DNA from 3 places in the Pseudomonas allii genome. Region 2 is predicted to be linked to each of the others. Evidence: riboswitches for the same ligand, from Rfam matches in the RefSeq annotation. Region 2 holds a riboswitch; each other region holds the start of a gene.
The links. A riboswitch is a leader RNA that binds a small molecule or an ion and turns the genes downstream of it on or off. The one in region 2 is predicted to bind cobalamin.
Positions count from the first base shown of each region.

Region 1 (3,924 bases), 2.0 Mb from region 2:
CGGCCGCGTGGTGAGCGCGAATGGCTTCGAGCATCGGGATGTTTTCCGACAGCGCCTGGTGGTGCAATTCCGGGTAACCGCCGGGCAGGTAGAGGCTGTCGGCATCGGGCAACTGGCTATCGTGAATCGGCGAGAAGAACGCCAGCTCAGCGCCCATTGCGCGCAGCAGGTCGAGACTCGCGCCGTAGGTAAAAGCGAAGGCCTCATCGCGGGCCACGGCAATGCGAACGCCCTTGAGCAAGGGCTCAGCCTCGATCACTTGCGGCGCAGCGAACGTCACTGGTGGCGGCAAGGCGACTTCGCAACTGCTGCCCAGGGCTTGGGCGGCGGCGTCCAGGCGGACGTCGAGATCATTCAGCTCGCTGGCCTGCACCAGGCCGAGGTGGCGACTAGGCAGTTCGATACCGGTCTCGCGTGACAACGCGCCATACCAGCGCAGGCCCTCGGTGAGGCTGCCTTCGAGCAGTTGCGCATGACGCAGGGTGCCGACCCGGTTGGCCAGTACGCCGGCGAATGGCAGATCCGGCTGATAGCGCGCCAGGCCCAATGCCAACGCACCGAATGTCTGCGCCATGGCTGTGCCATCGATCACCCCCAGCACCGGCACGCCGAAGTGTCGTGCCAGGTCGGCGCTGGACGGTGTGCCGTCGAACAGGCCCATCACGCCTTCGATCAGGATCAGGTCCGCCTCCCCCGCCGCTTCCCACAGCAAACGACGACTTTCCTGCTCGCCCACCATCCACATATCCAACTGATACACCGGCGCACCGCTGGCGCGCTCGTGAATCATGGGGTCGAGGAAGTCCGGGCCGCATTTGAACACGCGCACCTTGCGCCCCAGGTTGCGATGCAAACGGGCAAGCGCGGCGGTGACGGTGGTTTTGCCCTGGCCGGACGCCGGAGCGGCGATCAACACGGCTGGGCAATGACGGGGCTGATTCAAAGTTCGACGCCCTTCTGTGCCTTGATGCCGGCCTGGAACGCGTGCTTGAGCATGCCCATTTCGGTGACGGTGTCGCCCATTTCGATCAACTCGGGTTTGGCGCCACGGCCGGTGACCACCACGTGTTGCATCGGCGGACGGGCTTGCAGGTCGCTGAGGACCTGGTCCAGGTCAAGGTAGCCGTGCTTGAGCGCGATGTTCAGCTCGTCCAGCACCACCAGGCCGATAGAGGGGTCTTGCAGCAATTCGCGGGAGACCGCCCAGGCGGCTTCGGCGGCGGCGATGTCACGCTGGCGGTCCTGGGTTTCCCAGGTGAAACCTTCGCCCATCACATGGAAACGCACCTGCTCGGGGAAGCGGCGGAAGAACAATTCTTCACCGGTGCTGTTACGCCCCTTGATGAATTGCACCACGCCGCACTGCATGCCGTGGCCCATCGCTCGGGCCAACATGCCGAACGCGGAGCTGCTTTTGCCTTTGCCGTTGCCGGTCAGCACCAGCAACAGACCGCATTCGTTGGGGGAGTTGGCGATGCGCTCGTCGATCACGGCTTTTTTGCGCAGCATGCGCGCCAGGTGGCGTTCGTCGCGGTCGGGGGAATCGGTCATGGCAGCTCTCCGTTGGGGCTGGACAAAAACGGCGGGCAGGGAAAAAGAAAAAACAGACAGCCAAGCATCGCCCACCGTGATGCTGTTGGATGTTGCAGGCCGGTCTCCGGGCTCATGAGTGGCGTGCTGCTTGAAGGCAGGCCAACGCTGCGCCTTCCCATATCGCAGGCGATACAGTGGCAAAAGGCAGCGTCTTGACTCATTTACCGTTGCGGGGGCAGCGCCGGAATCGCGGCGGCACTGTGTAGAAGTGCGCTCACTCACCGGCTTCCCTGTTTCACTCCATCGACCCGTGGGTCACAGAGCACCTGGAACAAGCGGCGAAGGGTAGTAGGTTGGGGGTGGAGCGTCAATTAAAGCAACTGCCTCACCTGTACTTGAAGCTGCCACAAAACAACTGTGGGAGGGGGCTGCCCCGATGGCGGTGGATCAGCCCATTGATCGTTAGCTGACACACTGCTATCGGGGGCAAGCTCCCTCCCACATTTTGATTCGAGTCTGGCGCTAAGGATTGCGTGCCAGGTTACCCGGCAACACGCGCTTGGCGCTCAGGTAGGCATTCTGCCAATAGGCCTTGGACAACGTATCCAGCTTCACGGTGCCGCCGGTTTGCGGCGCATGCACAAAGCGGCCTTCACCCACGTAGATCCCGGCGTGGCTGACCTGGGAACCGCCACCGGTGGCGAAGAACAGCAAGTCGCCGGTCTGCAGGTTCTGCTCGCTGACATCCTGGGCGCGCATCACGATCAGTTCACGGGTGGTACGCGGCAGGGAGATACCAGCGGCATCGCGGAAGACAAACCCGATCAGGCCACTGCAATCAAACCCGGAGTCCGGCGTGTTGCCGCCCCAACGGTAAGGCGTGCCGACCAGGCCCAGCGCACGGAAGAGTACGTCTTCGGCTGCGGGCGAGAAATTCTGGGTGGAATAGTTGAACACCGGCTTGGGCTTCACCGCTACGGGAGCGGGCGGCGGCGGGCGGCTTGCGCAGGCGCTGAGGAGCGCGGCGCAAACAATGAGAATAAGGCGGGCCGAGGTCGACATGTGCAGAACAATCCTGGTCTGGATGCGGCTTTCGCTGCCGAACGCTGAAAACCAGAACGCGCAAGCAAAGCTCGCGCGAACGGATTACAACAATGTCCAGGGATTCTAGCGCTTACACGTCAAACTTCAAGTATCACTTTAAGTTTACTTGCTAGCGGTAACCGTCGTCGGGGCCATGGCGAGTGCGCGCTTGGCTTCGATGAAGGTTTTGCTCCAGTAGCTGTCACCCAGGTTATCGACCCGGACACCGCCACTGCGACGGCTGCTGGAGTGGATAAACTGGTTATCGCCCAGGTAGATACCGGCGTGGCTGACACGACCACGGCCTGCCGTACTGAAGAAAAGCAGATCACCAGGCTTGAGGTTGTTGCGTGCGACTAACGGTGCATTCACGTTGATCATTTCACGGGTGGAGCGCGGCAGGTTCATGCCGGCTTCTTCGCGAAACAGATAGCCGATGAAACCGCTGCAGTCGAAACCGGCTTCAGAGGTGCCACCGAAACGGTAACGGGTACCGATCAGGGACATGCCGCGTTCGAGGATGCTGTCGGCCAGGACTGGAAGCTGGTAAGGCTTGTTGCCGGCGAAGTCGGCCAGTTCCTTTTCCGTTGCGACTTCTTCCTCATAAACAGAGGAAGATTGTGCAGCAACGAATTTTGCCTGATTTTGAACCTGTGGTTTCTGCTGATCTGCCACCTGCTGAGGGTGGGAGGCGCAACCAAACAACAGGGTAACGAGTGCGAGGGGCACGAGGGGTGCGAAGCGATTTAGCATGGGCACGACCGTGGCTGATATGTAAAGAAGTCGAGACTATGCCTTCTATCACATCGATTTGCAAATTCAATCGTGATCTATGTGACTTCGCAATTGGACTATGACATCTAAGCCGTAATTCCATTTATCGATTCGAAGGCGAAGCCAAACGGGCTGAAGCGCAGGTTTTCTGGCGCCCGTAAAATGACGAACCGCGTAAATTCAACGAGTTACCAGCCTAGCGTCTCTTTGAGAAATGGGATCGTCAATTTTCGTTGAGCCTGCAAGGACGCCTGGTCAAGCTGTTCGAGCAAATCGAACAATGCGCTCATGCTGCGGGTACCTCGAGTAAGGATAAAGTGCCCGACTTCATCGGTGAGGTGAAGGCCGCGACGGGATGCGCGCAGTTGCAGGGCACGCAATTTGTCTTCGTCGGACAGCGGACGCATCTGGAAGATCAGCGCCAGGGTCATGCGCGACTTGAGGTCGGCCAGCTTGATCGGCAACTCGCGGGGCGAAGTCGACGCGGCAATCAGCAGGCGCCGACCGCTGTCACGCAAGCGGTTAAACAGGTGA
Region 1 covers NZ_AP039450.1:4,822,176-4,826,099, forward strand. The annotation lists gene ACZ445_RS21980 (cobyrinate a,c-diamide synthase) at 1-943, opposite strand, end outside; gene cobO (cob(I)yrinic acid a,c-diamide adenosyltransferase) at 940-1,551, opposite strand; cobalamin riboswitch at 1,632-1,878, opposite strand; gene ACZ445_RS21990 (C40 family peptidase) at 2,056-2,595, opposite strand; gene ACZ445_RS21995 (C40 family peptidase) at 2,740-3,369, opposite strand; gene hda (DnaA regulatory inactivator Hda) at 3,579-3,924, opposite strand, start outside.
Region 1: linked by a shared signal. The riboswitch ahead of cobO (cob(I)yrinic acid a,c-diamide adenosyltransferase) and the one ahead of cobW (cobalamin biosynthesis protein CobW) in region 2 are both predicted to bind cobalamin.

Region 2 (3,924 bases):
TGGTGTTCAGGATCACCGCCGCGCCGACCTCATCCAGCAGCTCCTCGACCACCGCCAGGCAGCCGGGTTCTTTCAAACTGGCCACCGCCATCGGTAACGGGTTGAGGCCCGCCGCGTGCAGGCGCTGGCAAAACACATCGATAAAACCGGTATTGGCCGCCTGCAAATGGGAGCGGTAGAACAGCACCGCCGCCACCGGCCAGTCGGCGTTCCAGTCTGCCTGCCAATGGTTCAGGCGGGCGTTGGCATGGTGCGGGTGATAGATCGCCGTGCGTGGCAGGGTGTGTGGCTCGCCCCAGGCATAGTCGCGACCCAGGTAAGCGCTGGCCAGGCAGCGATAGAAATCCAGGGCATTGCCCAGGCCGCCCTGACGCAGGAAGTGCCACAGCCGATCACGTTCTTCTGCACCGACGGTGCTCAGCCCGCTGAGTTCCGGGTCCGGGCGATCATCCCCCGGCACCAGGATCAGTTGCACACCGAGCTCGGCCAGTTCCACCAGGCGCTCGATGCCGTAGCGCCAGTAACCGATACCGCCATGCAGCGAGATCAGGATGACCTTGGCATGGCGCAGCACTTCATCGACGTACAGGTCGACCGAGGCATGGTTCTGCACCTGCATCGGGTTGGCCAGGCGCAGGCTCGGGTAGTCGTCGGGCAACTGCTGGGCCGCTTCGGCCAGCAGTGCCAGGCTGGAATCGCCGCTGCACAGGATCACCAGGTCAGCGGGGGTTTGTCCGAGGTCGGCAATATTGTCGTCCGAGACGAAACCACCGGGCTGGGTCCTGAGCAGGTGCATGGGTCAGACGCTGAGCGCGGCGCGCAGTTGCGCTTCGAGGCCCGCCGCGTCCAGTTCCTGGCCGATCAGCACCAGGCGCGTGGTGCGCGCTTCGTCGGCGCCCCAGGCACGGTCGAAGTGCTTGTCGAACCGCGTGCCCACACCCTGGATCAGCAGGCGCATCGGCTTGTTCGGGATGGCGGCGAAACCTTTGACGCGCAGGATGCCGTGTTGCACCACCAGTTGCGTCAGAGCGTCGAGCAGCAGCGCTTCGTCGGCTTGCGGCAGGTCGATGGAGATCGAGTCGAACGCATCGTGGTCGTGGTCGTCTTCACCTTCGTGGTGATGATCGTGGTGGCTGTGGCGGCCGTCGATGTGCTCCTCGGAACCGGCGCCCAGGCCGATCAGTACATCCAGGGGCAAGCGACCGCTGCTGGCTTCGACGATCTTCACCGCCGGCGGCAGCTCTTCGGCGACTTCCAGGCGCACGCGGGCCAGGTCTTCGGCGCTGATCAGGTCGGTCTTGTTGAGGATCACCAGGTCGGCACTGGCCAGTTGGTCGGCGAACAGCTCGTGCAGCGGCGATTCGTGGTCCAGGTTGGGGTCGAGCTTGCGCTGGGCGTCCACTTGGTCCGGGAATGCCGCGAAGGTGCCAGCGGCGACGGCCGGGCTGTCGACCACGGTGATCACCGCGTCAACGGTGCAGGCGCTGCGGATTTCCGGCCACTGGAAGGCTTGTACCAACGGCTTTGGCAGCGCCAGGCCGGAGGTTTCGATAAGGATATGGTCAAGGTCACCGCGACGGGCGACCAGTTCGCGCATTACCGGGAAGAACTCCTCCTGCACGGTGCAGCACAGGCAGCCATTGGCCAATTCGTAGACGCGGCCGCTGGCCTCTTCTTCGGTGCAACCGATGGCGCATTGCTTGAGGATTTCACCGTCGATGCCCAGCTCGCCGAATTCATTGACGATCACCGCGATGCGACGGCCCTGGGCGTTGTCGAGCATATGGCGCAGCAGGGTGGTCTTGCCCGAGCCGAGGAAGCCGGTGACGATGGTGACGGGGAGTTTGGCCAGTGTTTTCATCGGATGCCCTTGGGGGCGGGCATATGGGACGATTGGCGCTGCGACGGCGCGCAGCAGCGGATTTCGTCACCGGATCACCCCGCCCGGTTGAAGTAGAAAATCGGTTGCGAGGCAGGTCTCCTGGCTTGGGGCTTGCAGGTCTTGCGACCGGCGCTGGCTGCGCCTTCCCGCCTTGTCGGCAGTGGCGTGGCAGTCAACTGGACCCTTTACAGTTGCGGGGGCAGCCGCGGCTTGGACCGCGTTCCCTTCTTAGCTTCGGCCTGGGCCGAAGAACCTCGAGGGTGCAAGGCTACGCAGTGCTTGGGGGATGGTCAATGATGGGGTTGGGTTGGCTTGTGTACATATCCGTTGCTGCGGTAACGGCTGATATTGGTTCCGCCCTTACGGCGGCTCACTTTGGAAAAGCCGGAATGCCGGCCCAGCCCAAAGTAAGCAAAGGGCTCTTGCTCCAACACTCGGCACCTCGCTTAGGCTCGGTATGCCCGTAATCCGACAGGGATTTGGGGGGCCGCCGCCCCGCGCCATCCATGGCGCGGGGCGGCTAAGATCAAAATCAAAAGCAGATCAAAAGTCAGAGCCACAGCCACAGCCACAGCCAGATCCAGATCCAGATCCAGATCCAGATCCAGATCCAGATCCAGAGCAAACCACCCTTCAACTGATACATGAAGATCAAACTGTGGGAGGGGGCTTGCCCCCGATGGCGGTGTGTCAGCCAACTCAGCAGTGACTGACACACTGCCATCGGGGGCAAGCCCCCTCCCACACTTTGACCGAGTACCGCCCATACAATCCGGTCGGCTCTAAGGCCGCCGCGCTCTTGTTTTTGATCTGGGGCGCCCCGTCAAACACGCAGGCCGAACGCAGGCTTGAATACGTGGGCCGCCGTAGGGGCGGAACCATAAGCCGCCGTTACCCAAATAACGGATATGTACCCACATACCCAATTGACTCCCCTCCCACCCCCATGCTCTCCTACACATCTTGTTTCGGGTGCCCTGCAAAGGGTGAAACGGGAAACCGGTGACTCATGCACACGCATGACAGTCCGGTGCTGCCCCCGCAACGGTAAGCGAGCGAAACGTCATATCCACTGTGCCAGGCGGCATGGGAAGGCGACGTTTTCAGGCATTGAGCCCCTCGCAAGCCCGGAGACCGGCCCGAAAAAATCAGATAACAAACCCGCGGTGGGCGGGCGCTGTTCAAAGCCCTGCGTGCCCGGCTCGCGGGGTTTTCATGCGCTCGTTTCACCCTGACACCTGAAAGGGACGCGCCATGTCGATCATCAGCAGCACTTCGCACTCCGCCAGCAGCACCTCTACCCTGAGCCAACGCCTGACCGCCGCCATCGGTGCGTCGATCCTCGGTGCGTGCCTGGTGTACTTCGCCGGTTTCTCGCACATTGAGGCAGTACACAACGCTGCCCACGATACCCGCCACAGCGCCGCGTTCCCGTGCCACTGAGACCTGCCGACATGATCAAGCGTATTGCGCAAACCGCAGGTTTCACCGGCCTTCTGGCTGCCCTGCTGCTGACCTTGCTGCAAAGTTTCTGGGTCGCCCCGCTGATCCTGCAGGCGGAGACCTTTGAAAAGGCCCCGGCAGCGACCGAGGTGCACGAGCACGCCGAAGGTGCGGCTGCACATACCCATGACGCCGAAGCCTGGGAGCCGCAAGACGGCTGGCAGCGCGTGCTGTCCACCACGGGCGGCAACCTGGTGGTCGCCGTTGGCTTCGCGTTGATGCTGGCCGGCCTGTACACCCTGCGTGCACCGACCCGTACCGCCCAAGGCCTGCTCTGGGGCTTGGCGGGCTACGCGACCTTTGTATTGGCGCCAACCCTGGGTCTGCCGCCCGAACTGCCAGGCACCGCAGCTGCTGACCTGGCACAACGGCAGATCTGGTGGATCGGTACCGCCGCGTCTACCGCTGCCGGTATCGCACTGATCGTGTTCGGGCGCAACTGGCTGCTCAAGGCGCTGGGCGCCGCGATCCTCGTAGTGCCGCACGTGATCGGCGCGCCACAACCGGAAGTGCATTCGATGCTGGCCCCGGAAGCACTG
Region 2 covers NZ_AP039450.1:2,864,009-2,867,932, reverse strand. The annotation lists gene cobN (cobaltochelatase subunit CobN) at 1-796, opposite strand, end outside; gene cobW (cobalamin biosynthesis protein CobW) at 800-1,861, opposite strand; cobalamin riboswitch at 1,955-2,154, opposite strand; cobalamin riboswitch at 2,836-3,039, shown strand; gene ACZ445_RS12885 (CbtB domain-containing protein) at 3,137-3,325, shown strand; gene ACZ445_RS12880 (CbtA family protein) at 3,337-3,924, shown strand, end outside.

Region 3 (3,924 bases), 1.6 Mb from region 2:
ACGTCCGGGTGACCGTTTGAGGATAGCCCCCAGGGGTTGGTGCGCATGATCAATTGTCATTAACCTATGTTGCAGTCGTGTTTATCCAAGGAGGACTGACCGATGCCCGCACGTAAAACCAAAATCGACCTCGCCTACCGCCCCCGGCTCGCCGACCTGCGCCCGTTGATCGCGCCGAGCCCCACGCTGCTGAAGGCCAGGGCAGCGACACCCCGCGTCACCCCGGCCAAAGACTTGAAGGACCGGCGCGGTTACGCAGATGACTTTCTTGGCAGCTTCGGGGTGCCCTGGCCCACACTGGAGGAGGCGTTGACGAGCGATGCCCAGAAGCGCCTGGACTACACGCACTTCTCCATCACGATGTCACGTGCCAAGCGCCTCGCGCTGTATGTGGGCGTCAACATCGACGGCGGCCAGCATGTGGACATCATCCGAAGCAACGACACCTGGGCCTACGATGGCCGCCTGCCGGTCGACGCCCAAGTCGGCGAAGCGCTCTACGCCAGCAATGGCCTCGATCGCGGCCACCTGGTGCGCCGCCAGGACCCCAATTGGGGCGATGTGGCGCAAACCGCCAACCTCGACACCTTCCACTTCACCAACTGCTCACCGCAGATGAGCGGGTTCAACCAGAAGACCTGGCTGGAACTCGAAGACTACATCCTCGACAACACCCAGCGCTGGAAAGCCCGGGCCACGGTGTTCAGCGGCCCGGTGTTCGCCGACGACGACCGCGTGTACCGGGGCGTGCAGATCCCCAAGGCGTTCTGGAAAGTGGTCGCCTACCTCAGCGATGACGGCAAGCCTTCGGCCAGCGCCTACATGATCGATCAGAGCCGCGAACTGGGCCAGTTGGAGCTGGTGTTCGGCCAGCTGCGCACCTACCAGCGCAGTGTGATCCAGATCGAGCGCCTGACCGGCATCCGCTTCGGCAACCTGGCCGACTACGACGGCTTCAGCAACGAAGAACGCGCCACCGGCACGCGGATTGAAGCGCTGATCCAGGGGCCTGAAGACATTCGTCTCTGACCAACGCTTCACAGGTTGATCCGCGTTGACAACCGACACTCACCACGACGCGAAGCGAGCCGCTCTTGATCTGGCTGATACGATTCCATCAAGGGTGAGCACTGCAACTGTGGCGAGCGGGCTTGTCCCGCGTTGGGTTGCGAAGCGACCCTGGAAGGAGGAATGCCGTGAGTCAGGCACTCTTCAGTCGCAGGTTTTGGGGGCTGCTGCGCAGCCCAACGCGGGACAAGCCCGCTCGCCACAGGTCCGGCGCCGTACTCAGGCGAGTCAACGGGCTAGCCATCATTGCGCATTGATGTAATGAAACTGCGCCTGCGTTTTCTCGACTGTCGCACGCACGGCGTCTTTCTGCGCCTCAGTGCCTGAGTAGTAAATCTGCATACCCTTTAAGTTTTGCCCTTCGACTGCTTTGCCGATCACCGCAACATCAACCGGCGTGCTAGCACCGATAATCAAAAAGAACACATCGCCCAAGCGTTTGGCATCGAGCAGCTCTGCCCTGAGGTGCGCGGCATTTTGCTCACCCGCCATGGAAATCGCCAGGGTATCGCCGAACATACCGCTTTTGGGGATGCTCATCGTATGCAGCCGGAGCTTGTCCGACCCAGCCGGCATCGACTTGACATAGGCGGAGGCGGCCTCATCAAGAATCTGCTTTTCAGATTTACCCTGGGTGGCACAACCGACGAGAGCGGCGGCGAGGGCGAGCGCGACGAATAATTTCACTGTCTATTCCTTATGATAAAGCGATCCATGGGCTGCGCATCATAGGAGCCCCACCTTCAAAGCGCCACCGCTGGTTTCACGGCCTCCCGCTCGACCGCGTGATCGACTACCATACCGCGCCGGTTCCCAAACGGGACTAATAGGGAATACGAGGCGCGGTACACCCGCGCCAATCGGAACTGCCCCCGCAACTGTAGGTGCTGAGCCTGCTCCTCGATGCCACTGGACCTCGTCCGGGAAGGCTGGAGCGTGGCGACGACGCATCAGTCAGGAGACCTGCCGGCCCAAGCTCAATCACTAACCGGCGGGGTGTCCGGGAAGGACATTCTTGCCTGTCGCGCCCCCGGCGCCCGAGAGTGAATTTCCGAATGGCACGTACGCTTCACTCGGAGATCGCCCCATGCTGCCACGCGTTATCGCCCTGCTTACAGGTGTTGGCTTCTGTGCCCTGGCCCACGCCGCGCCCACTCACTACCCGCTGACCGTGGAAAACTGCGGCAGCCCGATCACCTTCCCGCAAGCCCCCGCCCGCAGCGTGACCATCGGCCAGGCCGCCACCGAGATGCTCTACGCCCTGGGCGTCGGCGATAAAGTGGTGGGCACCTCGCTGTGGTTCAACAGCGTGTTGCCGCAGTACAAGGCGCAGAACGACAACATCGAGCGTTTGGCCAACAACGAGCCGAGCTTCGAAGCGGTGATCGCCAAGCGTCCGCAACTGGTGGCCGCCGAGCTGGAATGGGTGGTGGGGCCGCAAGGCGTGGTCGGCACCCGCGAGCAGTTCCATGAACTGAAGATTCCCACCTACCTGCTACCCTCCGACTGCGAAGGCAAGGACAACCTGGTGGGCGCCGATGGCACGCGGCTGGAACCGTTTCGCATCGAGACCATTTATAAAAGCATCAGCCAACTGGCGCAGATCTTCGATGTACAGGATCGCGGCCAGCAGTTGAACGATGAACTCAAGGCGCGTCTGGCCAAGTCCGTCGCCACCGTGCAGGGCAAAGGCCTCAAGCAGGCCAGCGCGCTGGTGTGGTTCTCCAGTGCCGAGATGGCCAGCGACCCGTACGTGGCTGGCCACAAGGGTATCCCCGAATTCATGCTGCAAACCCTGGGCGTTTCCAACGTGGTGCAGTCGGATGAAGAGTGGCCAGCCGTGGGTTGGGAAACCATCGCCAAGGCCAACCCGACCTTCCTCGTCATCGCCCGCATGGACCGCCGCCGCTACCCGGCCGACGACCATGAAAAGAAACTCGCCTTCCTGCGTAGCGACCCGGTCACGCGCAACATGGACGCGGTGAAAAACAACCGCATCATCATCCTCGACGCCTTGGCGTTGCAGGCCAGCATCCGCATGTTCGACGGCCTTGAACAACTGGCCACGGCCATCGACGGCTACGACCTGCCAAAATGATGCGCACCCTGCTCGCCCTGGCCCTGCTCCTGGTTGCCGTGCTCGCCGGCGTGGCCATCGGCGAAACCGCCATCTCGCCACAGGTGGTGCTCAAGGTACTCGCCAACAAACTGTGGGCCGCCGGCTACGTGCTCGACCCCATCGATGAAGGCGTGGTGTGGAATTACCGCCTCACCCGCGCCCTGGTCGCCGCCGCCTGCGGTGCCGGGCTGGCGACCTGCGGGGTGATCCTGCAATCGCTGTTGCGCAACCCGCTGGCCGATCCCTACCTGCTGGGCATCAGCGCCGGCGCTTCGACCGGTGCGGTGCTGGTGGCGTTGATGGGGGTGGGCGGCGGTTTGATTTCGTTGTCGGCGGGCGCATTTGTCGGCGCGATGGCGGCGTTTGCCCTGGTGATCCTGTTGGCACGGGCCAGCGGTTCGGCCAGCGGCACCGGGCAGATCATCCTCGCCGGCATTGCCGGCTCGCAATTGTTCAATGCGCTCACCGCGTTCCTGATCACCAAGTCGGCCAGTTCCGAACAGGCCCGCGGCATTATGTTCTGGCTGCTCGGCAACCTCAGCGGCGTGCGCTGGCCCTCGGTGTGGCTGGCGGTGCCGGTGGCGGTCGTCGGCTTGGCCGTGTGCCTGTGGCACCGCCGGGCGCTGGATGCGTTTACCTTTGGCAGCGACTCGGCGGCGTCCCTTGGCATCCCGGTGCGTCGCGTGCAGTTTGTGCTGGTGGGCTGCGCGGCGCTGGTGACGGCGGTGATGGTGTCG
Region 3 covers NZ_AP039450.1:4,510,596-4,514,519, forward strand. The annotation lists gene ACZ445_RS20575 (DNA/RNA non-specific endonuclease) at 103-1,029, shown strand; gene ACZ445_RS20580 (hypothetical protein) at 1,312-1,755, opposite strand; cobalamin riboswitch at 1,859-2,053, shown strand; gene ACZ445_RS20585 (ABC transporter substrate-binding protein) at 2,156-3,166, shown strand; gene ACZ445_RS20590 (FecCD family ABC transporter permease) at 3,163-3,924, shown strand, end outside.
Region 3: linked by a shared signal. The riboswitch ahead of ACZ445_RS20585 (ABC transporter substrate-binding protein) and the one ahead of cobW (cobalamin biosynthesis protein CobW) in region 2 are both predicted to bind cobalamin.